One region of the Paenarthrobacter sp. CAP02 genome, then DNA from elsewhere that is predicted to be linked to it. Evidence: predicted binding sites of a transcription regulator. Region 1 holds the regulator's gene; the other holds the start of a gene.
The links. The regulator LexA, encoded in region 1, represses DNA repair genes until DNA is damaged. The targets are predictions, from matches to a motif close to TCGAACANNTGTTCGA.
Positions count from the first base shown of each region.

Region 2: ABHM97_RS01595 (shikimate dehydrogenase) is a predicted target of LexA. The motif match lies at 3,176-3,191, and genes of this name have one in related genera.

Region 1 covers NZ_JBEEII010000011.1:75,643-82,995, forward strand. Annotated here, with positions in the region: gene ABHM97_RS17965 (ATP-dependent DNA helicase) at 1-1,664, shown strand, start outside; gene lexA (transcriptional repressor LexA) at 1,668-2,411, opposite strand; gene ABHM97_RS17975 (LysM peptidoglycan-binding domain-containing protein) at 2,761-3,120, shown strand; gene ABHM97_RS17980 (histidinol-phosphate transaminase) at 3,200-4,318, shown strand; gene hisB (imidazoleglycerol-phosphate dehydratase HisB) at 4,365-4,991, shown strand; gene hisH (imidazole glycerol phosphate synthase subunit HisH) at 4,988-5,737, shown strand; gene ABHM97_RS17995 (CG2302 family histidine operon protein) at 5,738-5,896, shown strand; gene priA (bifunctional 1-(5-phosphoribosyl)-5-((5-phosphoribosylamino)methylideneamino)imidazole-4-carboxamide isomerase/phosphoribosylanthranilate isomerase PriA) at 5,926-6,669, shown strand; gene ABHM97_RS18005 (SseB family protein) at 6,669-7,353, shown strand, end outside.
Region 2 covers NZ_JBEEII010000001.1:308,779-316,131, forward strand. Annotated here, with positions in the region: gene pcaH (protocatechuate 3,4-dioxygenase subunit beta) at 1-249, opposite strand, end outside; gene ABHM97_RS01590 (bifunctional sugar phosphate isomerase/epimerase/4-hydroxyphenylpyruvate dioxygenase family protein) at 292-2,163, opposite strand; gene ABHM97_RS01595 (shikimate dehydrogenase) at 2,163-3,080, opposite strand; gene ABHM97_RS01600 (IclR family transcriptional regulator) at 3,288-4,058, opposite strand; gene ABHM97_RS01605 (MFS transporter) at 4,262-5,599, shown strand; gene ABHM97_RS01610 (S-layer homology domain-containing protein) at 5,650-7,350, opposite strand; gene ABHM97_RS01615 (hypothetical protein) at 7,349-7,353, shown strand, end outside.

The sequences.
Region 1 (7,353 bases):
CCGAGGGACAACTGTTCTCACTGGGCGAGGACACCAGCGTTCCGCACTTTGCTGCGTCCATGGGCGGGCCGCAATCGCAGCTCGGCAAGGAAGTGGTCCGGCTTCGTGAGTGGGCCGGGAAGACGTCCACCGGCGATCGCGACGAACTCATGCCGGGGGTCACCGACCGTGCATGGCGGCAGGTTTCGGTCACATCCATGGAGTGCCTCGGGGCGCAAAAATGCCCCATGGCCGAGGAATGCTTCAGTGAACTCGCAAGGTCCCGCGCAGCGGAAGCGGATGTCGTCGTCACGAATCACGCGATGTTGGCCGTGAGTGCGTTTGAGGGCCTGGCCGTGCTCCCCGAGTACGACGTCGTGGTGGTCGATGAGGCCCACGAACTTCAGGATCGCGTGACCGGAGCCGTGTCCGGTCAGTTGTCCGTGGCCATGGTCCATGCTGCAGCGTCCAGTGCGCGCAAGCACACGGCCATTACTGTGGATGCCCTCAACGCTGCGGCTGACCGGCTGGATATGGCCATCGCAGGCGCGCCCAATGGCTTGTTGCCCAACGGACTCAACGAAGAACAGCTCGACTGCCTTGACCAGTTGCGCGACGCCACACGCGCGGCACTCTCGGATTCGAAGACGGACTCTTCAAACGCGGTCGACGGCGGTCGGCAACTGGCGCGCTCACGGCTCATGCTCATCCTGGAATTGTGCGAACGCCTGCTCGCCGCCAAGGAGAACAGGGAAGTGGTGTGGTTCTCGCGAAACAGCAACTTCGACCCCCAGCAGGGCTACTCCCAGCCTGATGAAACAGCACCCGCCCTCATTAACATTGCGCCGTTGAGCGTCGCAGGCCGCTTGCGTGAAGGGCTTTTTGCCGGCCACACGGTGGTCCTTACCTCCGCCACGCTAGCCATAGGCGCGGCTTTTGAACCTGCCGCCGGTGGCTTGGGCCTGATCGGTGACGGCGCCCCGAGCTGGACGGGCATCGATGTGGGGTCGCCTTTCGACTACCCCAAGCAGGGTGTGCTCTATGTGGCCAAGCACCTGCCCAAGCCTGGTCGGGGTACATCGCCGGAAGCCCTTGACGAGTTGGAAGACCTCATCAGGGCCTCGGGTGGGGGAGCGCTCTGCTTGTTCTCTTCACGGAGGGCAGCCGAGGAAGCGGCGGATGCCATGCGGCTCCGCCTTGACGTCGACATCCTTTGCCAGGGCGAGTCCACCATGGCTGCGCTGGTCAAGCAGTTCGCTGATGAGCCGGACACTTGCCTGTTCGGCACCATGTCCCTGTGGCAGGGGGTGGACGTTCCGGGCGGCTCCTGCCGACTGGTGGTCATAGACCGCATTCCGTTCCCACGTCCGGACGACCCCCTGATGACCGCCCGTTCACGGGCGGTCGCGCAGTCCGGCGGAAACGGCTTCATGGCCGTGTCGGCCACCCACGCGGCCATTCGGTTGGCCCAGGGAGCTGGGCGCCTGATCCGATCAACCGGTGACAAGGGTGTGGTGGCGGTACTTGACTCCAGGCTCTCCACAGAACGCTACGGCGGGTTCCTTCGGGCTGCCCTGCCGCCATTTTGGGCCACAACCGACCGCAAAGTAGTCCGTGGTGTCCTGGAGCGGCTGGGGTCGGCAAAGGCCACCTACCTCCCAGAGGGGTTCTCAGGACCCGCGTGAGGGCTAGAGGGAGCGCAGTACCGAGACGACTTTGCCCATGATGGTGGCCTGGTCGCCAAGGATGGGCTCGTACTGGGTGTTCTGGGGGAGCAGCCACGTATGTCCGTCGCGCTGCCGGAAGGTTTTCACGGTTGCTTCGTCGTCCAGGAGGGCGGCAACGATGTCTCCGTTGATGGCGTCGTTCTGGCGGCGCACCACTACCCAGTCTCCGTCGCAGATGGCCGCGTCAATCATGGAATCTCCGGCGACCTTGAGCATGAACAGTTCGCCATGCCCCACGAGTTGCCGCGGGAGGGGGAGAACGTCCTCCACGGTCTGGTCGGCCAGGATGGGACCACCGGCGGCGATGCGGCCCACCAGCGGAACCATCGCTGTATCGCTGGCGCTGGCCAGTTCCGTCACAGCGAGTCCGCCCGTGCTGCGAAGCGCCGTGGGTGCTTCGACGCCGGGGATAGGACCGCCGTCCAGGGTCAAGGGCATCAGGACTTCCATGGCCCGGGGCCGCTTCGGATCGCGGCGGAGGTACCCGAGCTTTTCCAATTGGGACAACTGGTGGGTGACGCTCGAGAGGCTGGCAAGGCCGACGGTGTCGCCGATCTCACGCATGCTGGGCGGGTATCCGTTGTCATTCACGGACCTCTGGATGGTTTCCAGGATCTTCTTCTGACGGACGGTCAGGCTCTTGGGGCTCTTTTGAGGCTGTTGGCTCCGCAGGGGTACCGCGCCGCCCGTGGCTTTCGCTGCCATGTTCGCCAATGCCTTTCCATTCCGTCCCCGGAGTGCGTCCGGGGAAGTGGGGCCCGCAAAATGTCAGACCCTCCTGTTCCACTGAAACAGTGCTGTTTCTTCACTCAAACGTAGGGCAGCCACAGGCGTTTATCAAACATTTGTTCTAGCGAGTCTCGACACCGTTCGTTGATAAGTGCTAAAAATGTCATAGCAAGGTTCGAATATGTGTTCTATAAACCTGATGCTGAGTCCCGATGTTCGAAGAAAGTGTTCGAACATCCAAGGGCCGGCACAGGAGAACACCAAGAATTGGCAGCCAGGCGCCGGGCATCCGGCACATTGGCAATAGCTCAGAAGGGCTCAGCTCATGTCCGCAATCACTACGTTCGCTGATTTCCGCACCACCCAGGCTCCCGCTCGCCTGCGCCTGACCCGGCGGGGGCGGATTGTGTTCTTCGGCATCCCCGCCATGTTGCTGGTGGCTGCGCTGCTGAGCCTTGCCGGTTTCATCACCGCGCCCGCAAAGGCCTCCGACTCGCAGTCACAGCTTCGACCCCCAGTCGCCGTTACAGTCACTGTCCAGCCCGGCCAGTCCCTGTGGGGTATTGCAGGAGCGGCAGCCCCTGAGCGGGACCCCCGCGATGTCATCTCGGAAATCATCCAGCTCAATGACCTTCGTGGCGGCCGCATCCAGCCCGGTCAGCAGCTCTTCGTACCCGCCAACTAAGTGTCGGACCCTGCGCGAAACAGGGGTGGCCCGGCGTCACAGTTAGTTGGCAGTCGCAGCGGCCCCTTAAACTGACTGGGTGAGTGAGCAGCTTGAGCGACTTGACCGACTTCCCCTCCGGACCAACCTGCGTGGACTGAGCCCCTACGGCGCACCGCAGCTTGATGTCCCCATTTTGCTGAACGTCAACGAGAACACCCATGGGGTCCCGGCGGATGTGCAGGCCGCCATTACGAAGGCCGTCGCCGCTGCTGCCACCGGTCTGAACCGCTATCCCGACCGCGAGTTCACCGAGCTTCGCGAATCCCTGGCCGAGTACTTGGGTCACGGTCTCTCCCGTGACAACATCTGGGCTGCCAATGGATCGAACGAAGTCCTCCAGCAGATACTCCAGGCATTTGGTGGGCCTGGTCGCAAGGCGTTGGGTTTTCCTCCCACGTATTCCATGTACCCGCTGCTCGCCAGCGGCACGGACACGGAATATGTCCGGGGAGTCCGGGCTGACGACTACGGATTGGATGCCCAGTCGGCTGCCGCCCAGGTTCGGGAGACCGGGGCCAACATTGTTTTCCTGTGCTCACCGAACAACCCCACCGGGACAGGGCTCGGGCTGGATGTTGTCGAGGCTGTCTATGAAGCCGGGGAAGCGAGCCGGGCGATCGTGATCGTCGACGAGGCGTACCACGAGTTTGCCCACGACAACACGCCCAGCGCGCTGACCTTGCTGCCCGGCAGGGAACGGCTGATCGTCTCGCGGACCATGAGCAAAGCCTTTGCCTTGGCCGGCGCGCGCCTGGGTTACATGGCCGCTGCGCCGGAGGTTACGGATGCGATCAGGCTGGTCCGGCTTCCGTACCACCTCTCGGCCATTACGCAGGCAACCGCACTCGCGGCGCTGAGCCACAGGGAAGCGCTGATGGCCGATGTTGAGGACATCAAAGTGCAACGCGACCGCATCGTCACCGAGTTGCTGCGGATGGGCCTCAAGCCTGCTGCATCGGACTCCAATTACGTCTTTTTTGGCGGGCTGGAGGATCCGCAGACCATTTGGCAGGGCTTGCTCGATGCCGGAGTGCTGATCCGTGACGTAGGAATTCCGGGCCACTTGCGGGTGACTGCCGGGACTGAGCCGGAAACCACGGCCTTCCTTGTCGCCTTGGAAGGCCTTTTGGACAGCCAAGCATCACGGCCCGCCTAAACTTGTCAATAGACCCCATCCAACTTCCGTGTAGAAGGACGTCCCAATGAGCGAAACCGGCGCCACGCCGTCCGCTGCCCGCACCGCGCGCATGGAGCGCACCACCAGCGAATCCTCCGTCCTGGTGGAGATCAACCTGGACGGCTCCGGTGTCTCGGACATCAGCACCTCGGTTCCCTTCTATGACCACATGTTGACGGCGCTGTGCAAGCACTCCCTGATTGATATGACTGTCAAGGCCACGGGCGATACCCACATCGACGCCCACCACACCGTGGAGGACGTAGCCATTACCTTCGGCGAGGTCCTGCGGACTGCGCTGGGAAACAAGGCCGGGATCCGTCGCTTCGGTGAGGCAACCGTTCCGTTGGACGAAGCCCTCGCCCACGCGGTGGTTGATGTTTCGGGACGCCCCTACCTGGTGCATGGCGGTGAGCCTGCGGGCCAGGAATACCACCTCATTGGCGGACACTTCACGGGCTCGCTGACCCGTCACGTTTTTGAAGCCATTACCCTGCACGCGGGTATCTGCCTGCATATGCGGGTGCTCGCGGGGCGAGACCCGCACCACATCGTGGAAGCCCAGTTCAAGGCGTTCGCACGGGCACTTCGCGCTGCAGTTGAATCAGACCCGAGGGTCGAGGGAATCCCCTCAACGAAGGGAGCGCTATGAGCAGCCAGGTCCTCAAGGACGGCGCGGTTACCGATACCGTGGCCGCCATCAAGCCGTCCTCACCTGAAGGTAAGCCCACCGTGACGGTGCTGGACTACGGCTCGGGCAACGTCCGTTCGGCGGTCCGCGCACTGGAACGTGCCGGTGCCCACGTGTTGTTGAGCGCCAAGCCCGAGGATGTTCTCAACGCCGACGGCCTGGTCGTTCCCGGCGTCGGTGCTTACGAGACTGTCATGAAGGAACTTAAGGCCGTCGACGCCATCCGCATGATCGGCCGCCGGGTGGCCGGTGGCCGGCCCGTGCTCGCTATCTGCGTTGGACTGCAGGTCCTCTTCGAGGCAGGTGTCGAACACGGTACGGAGTCCGAAGGCATGGCCGAATGGCCCGGCAAGGTGGAGTTGCTCCCCGCAGCCGTTGTGCCGCACATGGGGTGGAACACCGTGGACGTCCCGGAGGGCTCCAAGCTCTTCGCCGGAGTCGAGCAGGAGCGCTTCTACTTCGTGCACTCCTACGGCGTCCAGGAATGGAACTTTGACGTCGTCCAGCCTCGCATGGCGCCTCCCATGGTGACGTGGTCTGAGCACGGCGCGCGCTTCATCGCCGCCGTTGAGAACGGGCCCCTCTGCGCTACCCAATTCCACCCCGAAAAGTCCGGTGATGCCGGAGCCCGGCTCCTCCGCAACTGGGTGGACGGCCTGCGCAAGCCTGCGTCAACAGCGGAAACCCCTGAAAGCGGTGCCGCCTAGATGTGGTCGGTTGTCCTCATGGGCCTCGCCGGCGTGCTGGTGGGAGGCGGAATTTCCTTCCATCAGCAAAAGAAGCCCACTTGGGTTTCAGTTTCTTTCTACGTGCTGGCAGGGATGTCCCTGCTGGCCGCATACCTCCTGACGCTGCCCGGTAACTAATCCGCGCCCCCACGATTTCAAGGACACTCATGACCACCTCCACCCAGTCCGTTCTGGAACTCCTTCCCGCCGTCGATATTGTCGATGGCCAGGCGGTTCGCCTCCTGCAGGGTGAAGCGGGTTCGGAAACCAGCTATGGAACGCCGCTCGAAGCTGCCTTGAACTGGCAGGACGCAGGTGCCGAGTGGGTGCACATGGTGGACCTGGACGCGGCCTTCGGCCGGGGGAACAACGCCGCGCTCATCAGTGAGGTCGTCTCGCAGCTCAACGTCAAAGTGGAGTTGTCCGGCGGCCTGCGGGACGACGAGTCGTTGGAGCGGGCGCTGGAACTGGGCGTGGCACGGGTAAACCTTGGCACCGCCGCGCTGGAGAACCCGGACTGGACCCGCCGGGCCATTGAGCGCTTCGGCGACCAAATCGCCGTCGGACTTGATGTCCGGGGCACCACCCTGGCTGGTCGTGGCTGGACCAAGGAAGGCGGCGACCTTTGGGAGGTACTTGCACGCCTCGAGGACGCCGGGTGCGCCCGTTACGTGGTCACGGATGTCACCAAGGACGGAACGCTGCAGGGTCCCAATGTGGAGTTGCTGCGCCAGATGGTTGAGAAGACGGGCAAGCCCGTGGTGGCCTCGGGCGGCATCTCAAGCCTCGAAGATCTCCGCGTCCTGCGCGAACTCGTGCCGTTGGGCGTCGAAGGGGCAATCGTGGGCAAAGCCCTGTATGCCGGTGCCTTTACGTTGCCTGAGGCCCTGGACGTCGCCGGTCGACGCTGATGCCGCACGAGGCTGGACACCAGCACGAAGAACAAGGCCACGGAGGGCGTCAGCTCCCAGGACACATCGCCGCTGCTTTGAAGGGTGCCGGGGGAGCAACTGATTCGGCGGGACGCCCTTGGGCAGGTCGGAGCCTCAGCGGGGACGACGCCAAGATCCACAACTTCGAGGACGACGACGGTACGGCTGATCCCGGCTACACCGCGGCCATCGCTGCACTCATCGCTGGCACCGGGACTGAGGCCGGCGTGGTGGAAGCTCTTGCCACCGCGAGGGTTTTCGTTCCGGTTGTCGCGCAACTCGCTGAAGAAGCCGACGGCGTCGACGGCCTGCATGCGGACAAGCAGGCCGATATGGCGTTGATCACACTCAAGGCCCCCGATGGCCGCACGGCGATGCCCGTCTTCACGTCCGCGGCGGCTTTGGAGGCGTGGCATTCTGAAGCCCGTCCGGTGGCTGTCTATGCCGCGCGGGCGGCCCTGTCCGCAGTTTCGGAAGATGCCCAACTGTTGGTGCTGGACCCCGGTTCCCAGTACACGTTCGTTGTGCGGCGGCCGGCTATGTGGGCTTTGGCCCAGCAGCGGGACTGGACGCCGTCATACCTTGATGATCAACTGGAGTCTGCTCTCGCTTCAGCGGCCCTGGAATTTCCGGCCGTGCGCCGACTTGAAACACGGCCCGGCG
Region 2 (7,353 bases), on a different contig from region 1:
CGCGTGGTGCAGGCTCTTGGTGGGGTGGCGCAGGATGGAGCTGCGGTACGGCGCGTAGTCCAGCCGGGGCATGGTTTCGGGCCCCTTGCCGTCCTTGACGGCCTGGGCGTAGCGGTTGCCGATGGCCTGGATCTCAGCACTGAGATCTGCCTGGGTTTCCACCTTCTTGGTGTCGTGCGCGGCGTGTGGCTCAGCTGGCGGCACGAGTTCCTCGGTTTCGAGAGCTTGTGCGGTGTGGTCTTGCGGCACAGCCGGCTCCTTTCATTTGTGGTTTCGGTTTAGTCCGGGCGGCTATGCCCGGTGGAGCGAGTCGTATTGGACGGCGTGGCGCACCGGGGCGTTGGGCGCACCGTAGCCGTCGTAGTTGCCGCGCCGCTCCACCATTTCGAAGAACACACTGCCCACGGTGGCGGTGTAGAAGTGGAGGAATTCGCCGCTGGCGTCCCGGTCATACAGGAGGTTCAGTTCCTTGAGGGTGGCCAGGAATCCGGGTTCAAGATCGAACCGGGCATCCAGGTCCTCGTAGTAGTTGGCCGGAATCTGCAGGAACTCCAACCCCCGATCGCGGGCGGACCGGGCTGTTGCCACGAGGTCGTCCACGGCGAAGGCGATGTGTTCCTGGTACGTTTTGCGTGCCTTTTCGGCCTGCTGCGCCGGCGCAAGGTTCAGCACCAGCCGCACCGCACCGTTGCTGGTCTGCATGACCTGCGAGCGCACCAGGCCGCTGGGGCTTGGGACTTCCGCGAACTGCTGCGGTTCCAGGGCAAGGGCGCTGGTGTAGAAGAGGACAGCTTCATCGAAGTGCTGCCACGGCTGGGCGAGATTGACGTGGTCGATGACCGCTGTTTGGCCGGCGCCGGCGTGCTCCAGCCCTTCGCCGAACTCGTGCGTCCACGCGGCGGTCCCGTCCGGACTGCCTTGGCAGAGGAAGATCTCCGTGGAGTCCGGCGCTGAGATGCCCTGGAACACCTCTTCGTCGGCCTGGACTTTGCGGGCCACCACAGGGGCCTTGAGTTGCTGGGCGCGAGCGGAGGCAATCACTGGAGAGTCGACGTCGAACCCCAAAGCGGCGATAGCCGGTTCCGCGTGGTGCGGTGCTTGTTCGTTGATGATCACGCGGGCCTGGCCCATGGTCCAGAGCTGGACGTCCTTGGTGCGGTGGCGGCCCTCGAACTCGAAGCCGAGCTGGCTCAGGAGCTTCTCGAGCTGCGCGGTGTCGTCAGCCTTGACCTCGGCGAAGTTGAAGCCGGCGGGTTCGTTCACCTTGGGCAGCGTGGCAAGTTCCATGGGATAACGACGGCGGGTGGCGGCTTTGTCTTCCGGTGCCGCTGCTGCTGGGGTGCTGGCGAGCCATTTGGCGCTCTGCTCCTCCAGCCAGATCAGCGAGCGCATGGCATCCACTGCGGTCCGCTCGGTGTCCGACTGGCGGAAGACGTCGTTGAACACTTCCAGGGAAACCGGGCCCGTGTAGCCTGCGCGGACCACGTGGCCCATGAACTTGGCGAGCTCGAACTGTCCCTCCCCGGGGAAAACCCGGTAGTGCCGGCTCCAGGAGAGGACATCCATGGATAACTTGGGGGCATCGGCGACCTGGACGAAGAAGATCTTCTCCGCGTTGATGTCCTCGATGGGCGCGGTGTCCCAGTCGCGGGAGAGGATGTGGAACGAGTCCAGGCAGGTGCCGAGGTTAGGGTGGTCCACCATGTCCACCAGGCGGTATGCGTGCTCGTAGTCGTTGACGTACTTTCCCCAGGCCAAGGCTTCGTAGGCAACCTTCACGCCGTGGTCCCCTGCCAGTCCGGCGAGTTCGGCGAGCTGCTCAGCCCGCAGCTGGTCGTCGTCAATGGTTGCCGTGGCCACGTTGGAGCACACCAGGATGGTGTCCATGCCAAGGCGTTCCATCAGGTTGAACTTTGCCTCTGCACGCTTGAGGTTGGCCTTCAGCAGGTCCGGAGTGACGCCGTCGAAATCCCGGAACGGCTGGTAGAGGTCAAGGCCCAAGCCGAGATCGGCCGCCATCTTCCGGACTTCCTCCGGGCTGAGGGATGAGGTGACCAGGTCCTGTTCGAAGATCTCGATGCCGTCAAAGCCCGCAATGGCGCAGGCCTGCATCTTCTCTTTCAGCGTGCCGGACAGGCAGACGGTTGCGATTCCGGTGCGCATCAGCGGGAAGCCTTTGCCAGGGTGCCCTCGTTGAGGGTGGCAGCGGTGTCTTCCAAGGCGATCAGCTCCAGGAAGTGGGCCCGCATCCGCTCACGGTCCGCAACGCGTCCGGTGATGAGTTGGAAGGCGTCTGCGGCCTGACCGACCGCCATGCGACCGCCGTCGAGGACGGCGCAGCCCTTGGCCCGGGCCTCGCGGACCAGCTGCGTTTCGATGGGGCGATACACGATGTCCGCAACCCAGTGCCGCGGCTCCAGGAGTTCGATGTCCAACGGCAGGCCCGGGTGGGCGGCCATGCCAATGGGCGTGCAGTGAACCAAGCCGTCAGCGCTGGGCATGAGCTGTGGGAGTTCGTCCGGCGTGCGCGGCGTGACGCTCGCTTCCGGAAAGAGCTCGCCGAGTTCCGCGGCGCGCTCAGCCGCCCGGTCCGCATCCATGTCCACCAGGTCCAGTTCCTTGACGCCTGCCGTAAGCAGTGCGTAGGCGACGGCGGACCCGGCGCCGCCGGCGCCCAACTGGACGACCCTGTTGAGTTGGGCACCCGGAAGTCCGTCGGCGAGCGCCGAGCCGAAGCCGGAGAAGTCCGTGTTGTGTCCGATGAACCGGCCGTCCTGAACCAGGACCGTATTGACGGCACCCAGGCGCGCGGCGTCGTCGGAAATTTCGTCGAGGTGCTTCATCACCAGCTGCTTGCAGGGGTGCGTGATGTTCAAGCCGTTGAAGCCCATGCGCTGGGCGGCGGTCAGGAGATCCCCGACGGCGGTGGCCGGCAATGCGAGTTCAAGCAGGTCCACGGGGCGGTACAGCAAGCGAAGGCCCTGCACATCGGCTTCGCGTTCATGCATGGGCGGAGTGAGCGAGGGCATGACGCCTTCGCCTATCAGGCCCACCAGAACGGATTCGGCTCGGTTGCTCATCCTCAAGCTCCTTCTAACTTCAGCACCGCGGACAGATGGCGTTTTCTGGGCGCCGCATGCCGGGTGTTATTTACGTTACTACAGATGTTCATATTCCGCACGCTTGTTCTTATCGCGAACAAACATTGATTGCGGCTCGCATTGTTGGGCCCGCTCTGCGCGGTATTCCTGGGATTTAGCGCGCAAAGCAGGCCTCACAACGAGGGGTCAGCGCCTCGGCAGGCGTGCCGCGAGTTCGGCCGCGGCCTCCTGCAATGTGGGGACGTGCGCGATGAGTTCCTCCATGGTGAGCCGGAAGACCGGCACGGCCGTGGCCAGTGACGCGAAAGCGTGGCCCTGGGAATTGAGGACGGGAACGGCGACGGCGCGCATGCCGATCTCGTTTTCCTCGTCCATCACCGCGTAACCCTGGCGGCGCACCTGCTCGATCTCAGCACGGAAGGCGTCGCGATCAGTGATGGAGTGCTCCGTGAGGGGATCGAGCGGAAGTTCCTCCAGGAGTCGCTTTCGTTCGACTTCCTCCTCGAAAGCCACAATGGCCTTGCCCACCGAGGTTGTGTGCAGTGCGCCCAGATGGCCGGGGTCGCTGGTGACGCGGAACGTCTTGGGTCCGTCCACCTTGTTCACCGTCAGGTGATGGTTTCCATCCCGGACGGACAGGATGGTGGCCTCATGGGTGCGCTCGGTGACCCGCTGGAGTACCGGCAAGGCTGTGGCCGCAAAGCCGTGGTGGTTCGATACCCGCTGGCCCAGCTGGAATACCCGCAGGCCCAGGTGATACCGCCTTCCGTCGGGTTCGTAATCGACGAAACCGTCGCGGGTCAGGGACCCCAGCAGGCGGTAGGTAGTGCTGAACGGGAGGCCCGCACTCCTCGCCAAGTCCGCTGCACTGGCCCCACGTGGTTCTTCGCCAAGCAATACCAACAGGCTCAGGGCCTTGCCGACCATGTCGGTCTTTGTGTCGTCTTTCACACTCATGGTTCGATGCTCTCACATGGTGAGAGCTATTTCTAGATGGTGGGGACATCTATTGACAAGTGACCACACTCACAGCCACTATTGCTGTATTGCACAAGTAGCTCTCACCATGTGGTTACTTTGAGGGATGATCTGGCCGCACCTCGCTCTGGTCTCCCACAGACGCTAGATCCGCGACATCGTCGTCACAGAAGGAACACCCAATGAGCCAAACAATGCCGTCAGCGACGCCAGGCACTGAAACCATCACCGGAACACCCCGCAAAGCCGCCCTCGCCAGCTTCCTGGGCAGCGCCGTCGAATACTACGACTTCTTCATCTTCGGCTCGGCGGCAGCACTGATTTTCCCGCACGTCTTCTTCCCGGACGCCGATGCCAACGCAGCGATCATGTCCTTCGCGACCTTTGGCTTCGCCTACGTCGCCCGCCCCATCGGCGCCATCATCCTTGGCCACTTCGGCGACAGGATCGGCCGCCAAAAAGTCCTCATGTTCACCTTGGTGCTCATGGGTGCGGCAACGTTCGTCATCGGCTGCCTCCCGGACTTCAAGACCATCGGCTGGTGGGCACCCGTGCTGCTGGTCCTCGCCCGTCTCTGCCAAGGCCTCTCCGCAGCAGGTGAGCAGGCCGGCGCATCATCAATGACCCTTGAGCACGCCCCCGATAACCGCCGGTCCTTCTTCACCTCGTGGACCCTGACCGGTACGCAGGGTGGCCAGATCCTGGCGGCCCTGGTCTTCATTCCCGTGGTGGCATTGCCTGACGAGATCAAGTACGGCATCGGCTGGCGCATCCCCTTCTGGCTCAGCGCCGTGGTGGTCATCGTGGCCTTCTTCATCCGACGCACCCTGCACGAGCCGCCGGCATTCGCCGAGGCCAAGAAGAACAACCAGATCTCCAAGCTTCCCGTCGCCGACCTCCTTCGCCTGCACTGGCGCGACGTGCTCCGGGTAGTTTGCTGCGCCTTCATCGCCGCCGTCAGCACCGTCTTCGGCACCCTCGCCATCAAGTACGCCCAGGACGTGGCGCACGTCAACAGCACCATCACGCTGTGGTTGGTTGTTGCGGCCAACGTCGTAGCCCTCGGAACCCAACCATTGTTCGGCAAGCTCGCAGACAAAATCGGCCGGAAGCCCGTCTTCATCTACGGAGCCATCGCCAGCGCCATCATGACCCCGGTGTTCCTGCTGACCCTCGAAGGCGGCAACGTTCCACTCATGTTCGTGGTCTCCGTGGTCTACTTCGCCTTCGGGTACGCGGCAGCGAACGCCGTATGGCCTTCCTTCTACGGTGAAATGTTCAGCACAAAGGTCCGCTTCTCGGGCCTGGCCATCGGCACCCAGCTCGGCTTCCTCATGGCAGGGTTCGCTCCGGCGATCGTGACTGCGCTCGGCGGGACCAAGCCCGGCGGGTGGGTCCAGATCTCCATCTTCACCGCCGTGATTTGCGCCATCGCAGCAGTCTCCGCGATGACTGCCCGCGAATCGGCCAATATCCCCACCTCGCAGCTTGGCCTGCACAAGGAAGCCCAGCCCGCGTAGCCGGGGAAGTACCTTCCGGACGCTTCGCAGACAGGAAAGCCCGCATGATGCTACTTGTCCAATACGTTGAACCTGTACATGAAAGCCGCCATCGCATCACGGTTCACAGGTGTCACCGGGCGGAAAGTCTTGTCCGGCCAGCCTGTGCTGATTTCCGTGGATGCCAGCCAGGCGATTTCTTTGTAGAACTGTCCGGTGGCTGGTACATCGACAAATGGCGAAGTGGCAGGCGGAATGTAGCCCGCAATCTTGGAGAAGCGGTACAGGAAAGCGGCCATCGCATCACGGTTCACGGGTTCCAGAGGCCGGAACGTTTTATCCGGCCAGCCACCCGAGATCTTGGCGGACGCCAGCCAAGCAATCTCCTTGTAAAACTGGCTGGTTGTTGGAACGTCCGCGAACGGCGACACTGCCGGTGGGGTGAAAGTAGGTTGTCCCGCGAGCCGATAGAGGAAAGCGGCCATGGCGTCACGGTTTACCGGGAGGTAGGGCCGGAACGTGGCATCGGGCCAACCGGTGGAGATGCCGGTTGACGCTGTCCAGCTGATTTCATGGTCGAACTGTTGTCCTTCGAACACGTCGGCGAACCGCTTCGGGGACCAATAGGTGACTGTTCCAACGTCGGTCTGGCCGCCGCTGGTGACGGCGATTTCCTTGGCTTCGGATTGCTCTGCGACGTTTCCGGAATAGGTGGTGCCAGCAAAGCGAACATTCGTAGTGTTCCCGCGGAGACGGTAGGACCCGGTGGTTAGTCCGGTGATGGAAAAGTTTCCCTGAGCGTCCGTCACTGCTTTCCTCGACACGAGCGAACCATCCCGGGTATAGGCCTCGACTACCGCGAACGGCAAAGGATGACCTTCGGCATCGCGAAGGTAGCCCTTCATGCTCCCACCATCCGTGCCGGAGAAATCGAAGCGGGTTTTCTGCTCATTCGCCGTAAGCGTGATGGTAGGCGCAGGACCGGGCCCCTTGTCCTCGCTCACGCCACTGTAGTACTGCCCCTCATAGGACTTCTTGGCCTGGTAGGCACTCCCGACGGTAACCATATCCAACGCAAGCTTGTATTGTCCGGGCTGAAGTCCGCTGACGGTGTAAAAACTGCTGTTAACGGGGACATCCTTCACTACCTTGCCGCTTAGGTCATGGACAGAGACCCTATGCATGCCTTCACCACCCGTTGACGGCCATGCATTGGACACCCAACCACTGATGCTGGAGCCAGGATCGCCCGCCAGATCTGCGTTGTAGAAATCCTGCTCGCCCACGATGGAAATAGTGGCTGCTTCAGCAAAGGAGGCTCCTCCTCCATGCCAACTCGTGAGGACGCCGCCGCTGGCCCTGATTCGGTAAAGGCCATCAGGGAGTCCACGGAGATCATAGTGGCCACCGCTGCTTGGAAACTCTGAAGCGACAACAGTCCCGGAGGAGTCCAACGCCTCGACGACAACGGTGGTTGTATCCACATAGTAGGGCATGTCCACCCGGCCTTGGATCCGGCCGCCGCCCATGTTTTGGTCAATACCGGTAACGTCCTGGCCCTCTTTGACCAGCACAGGAGTGTAGGTGCTCAGGTCCGAGCCGCCATAGACCTCCATGCGCGACCAGCCGGGGTCGCTGGAGTAGAAATAGACCTTGTATTCTGCGGCCGGCAGGCTGGGAAGCGTGTAGGAACCGTCGGAGTTCACGATGCCGGACGGAGCGTTGGAGGAAGGGTTATAGAGATTTGTCGCAAAGACGGAGACCGACCCCATGGC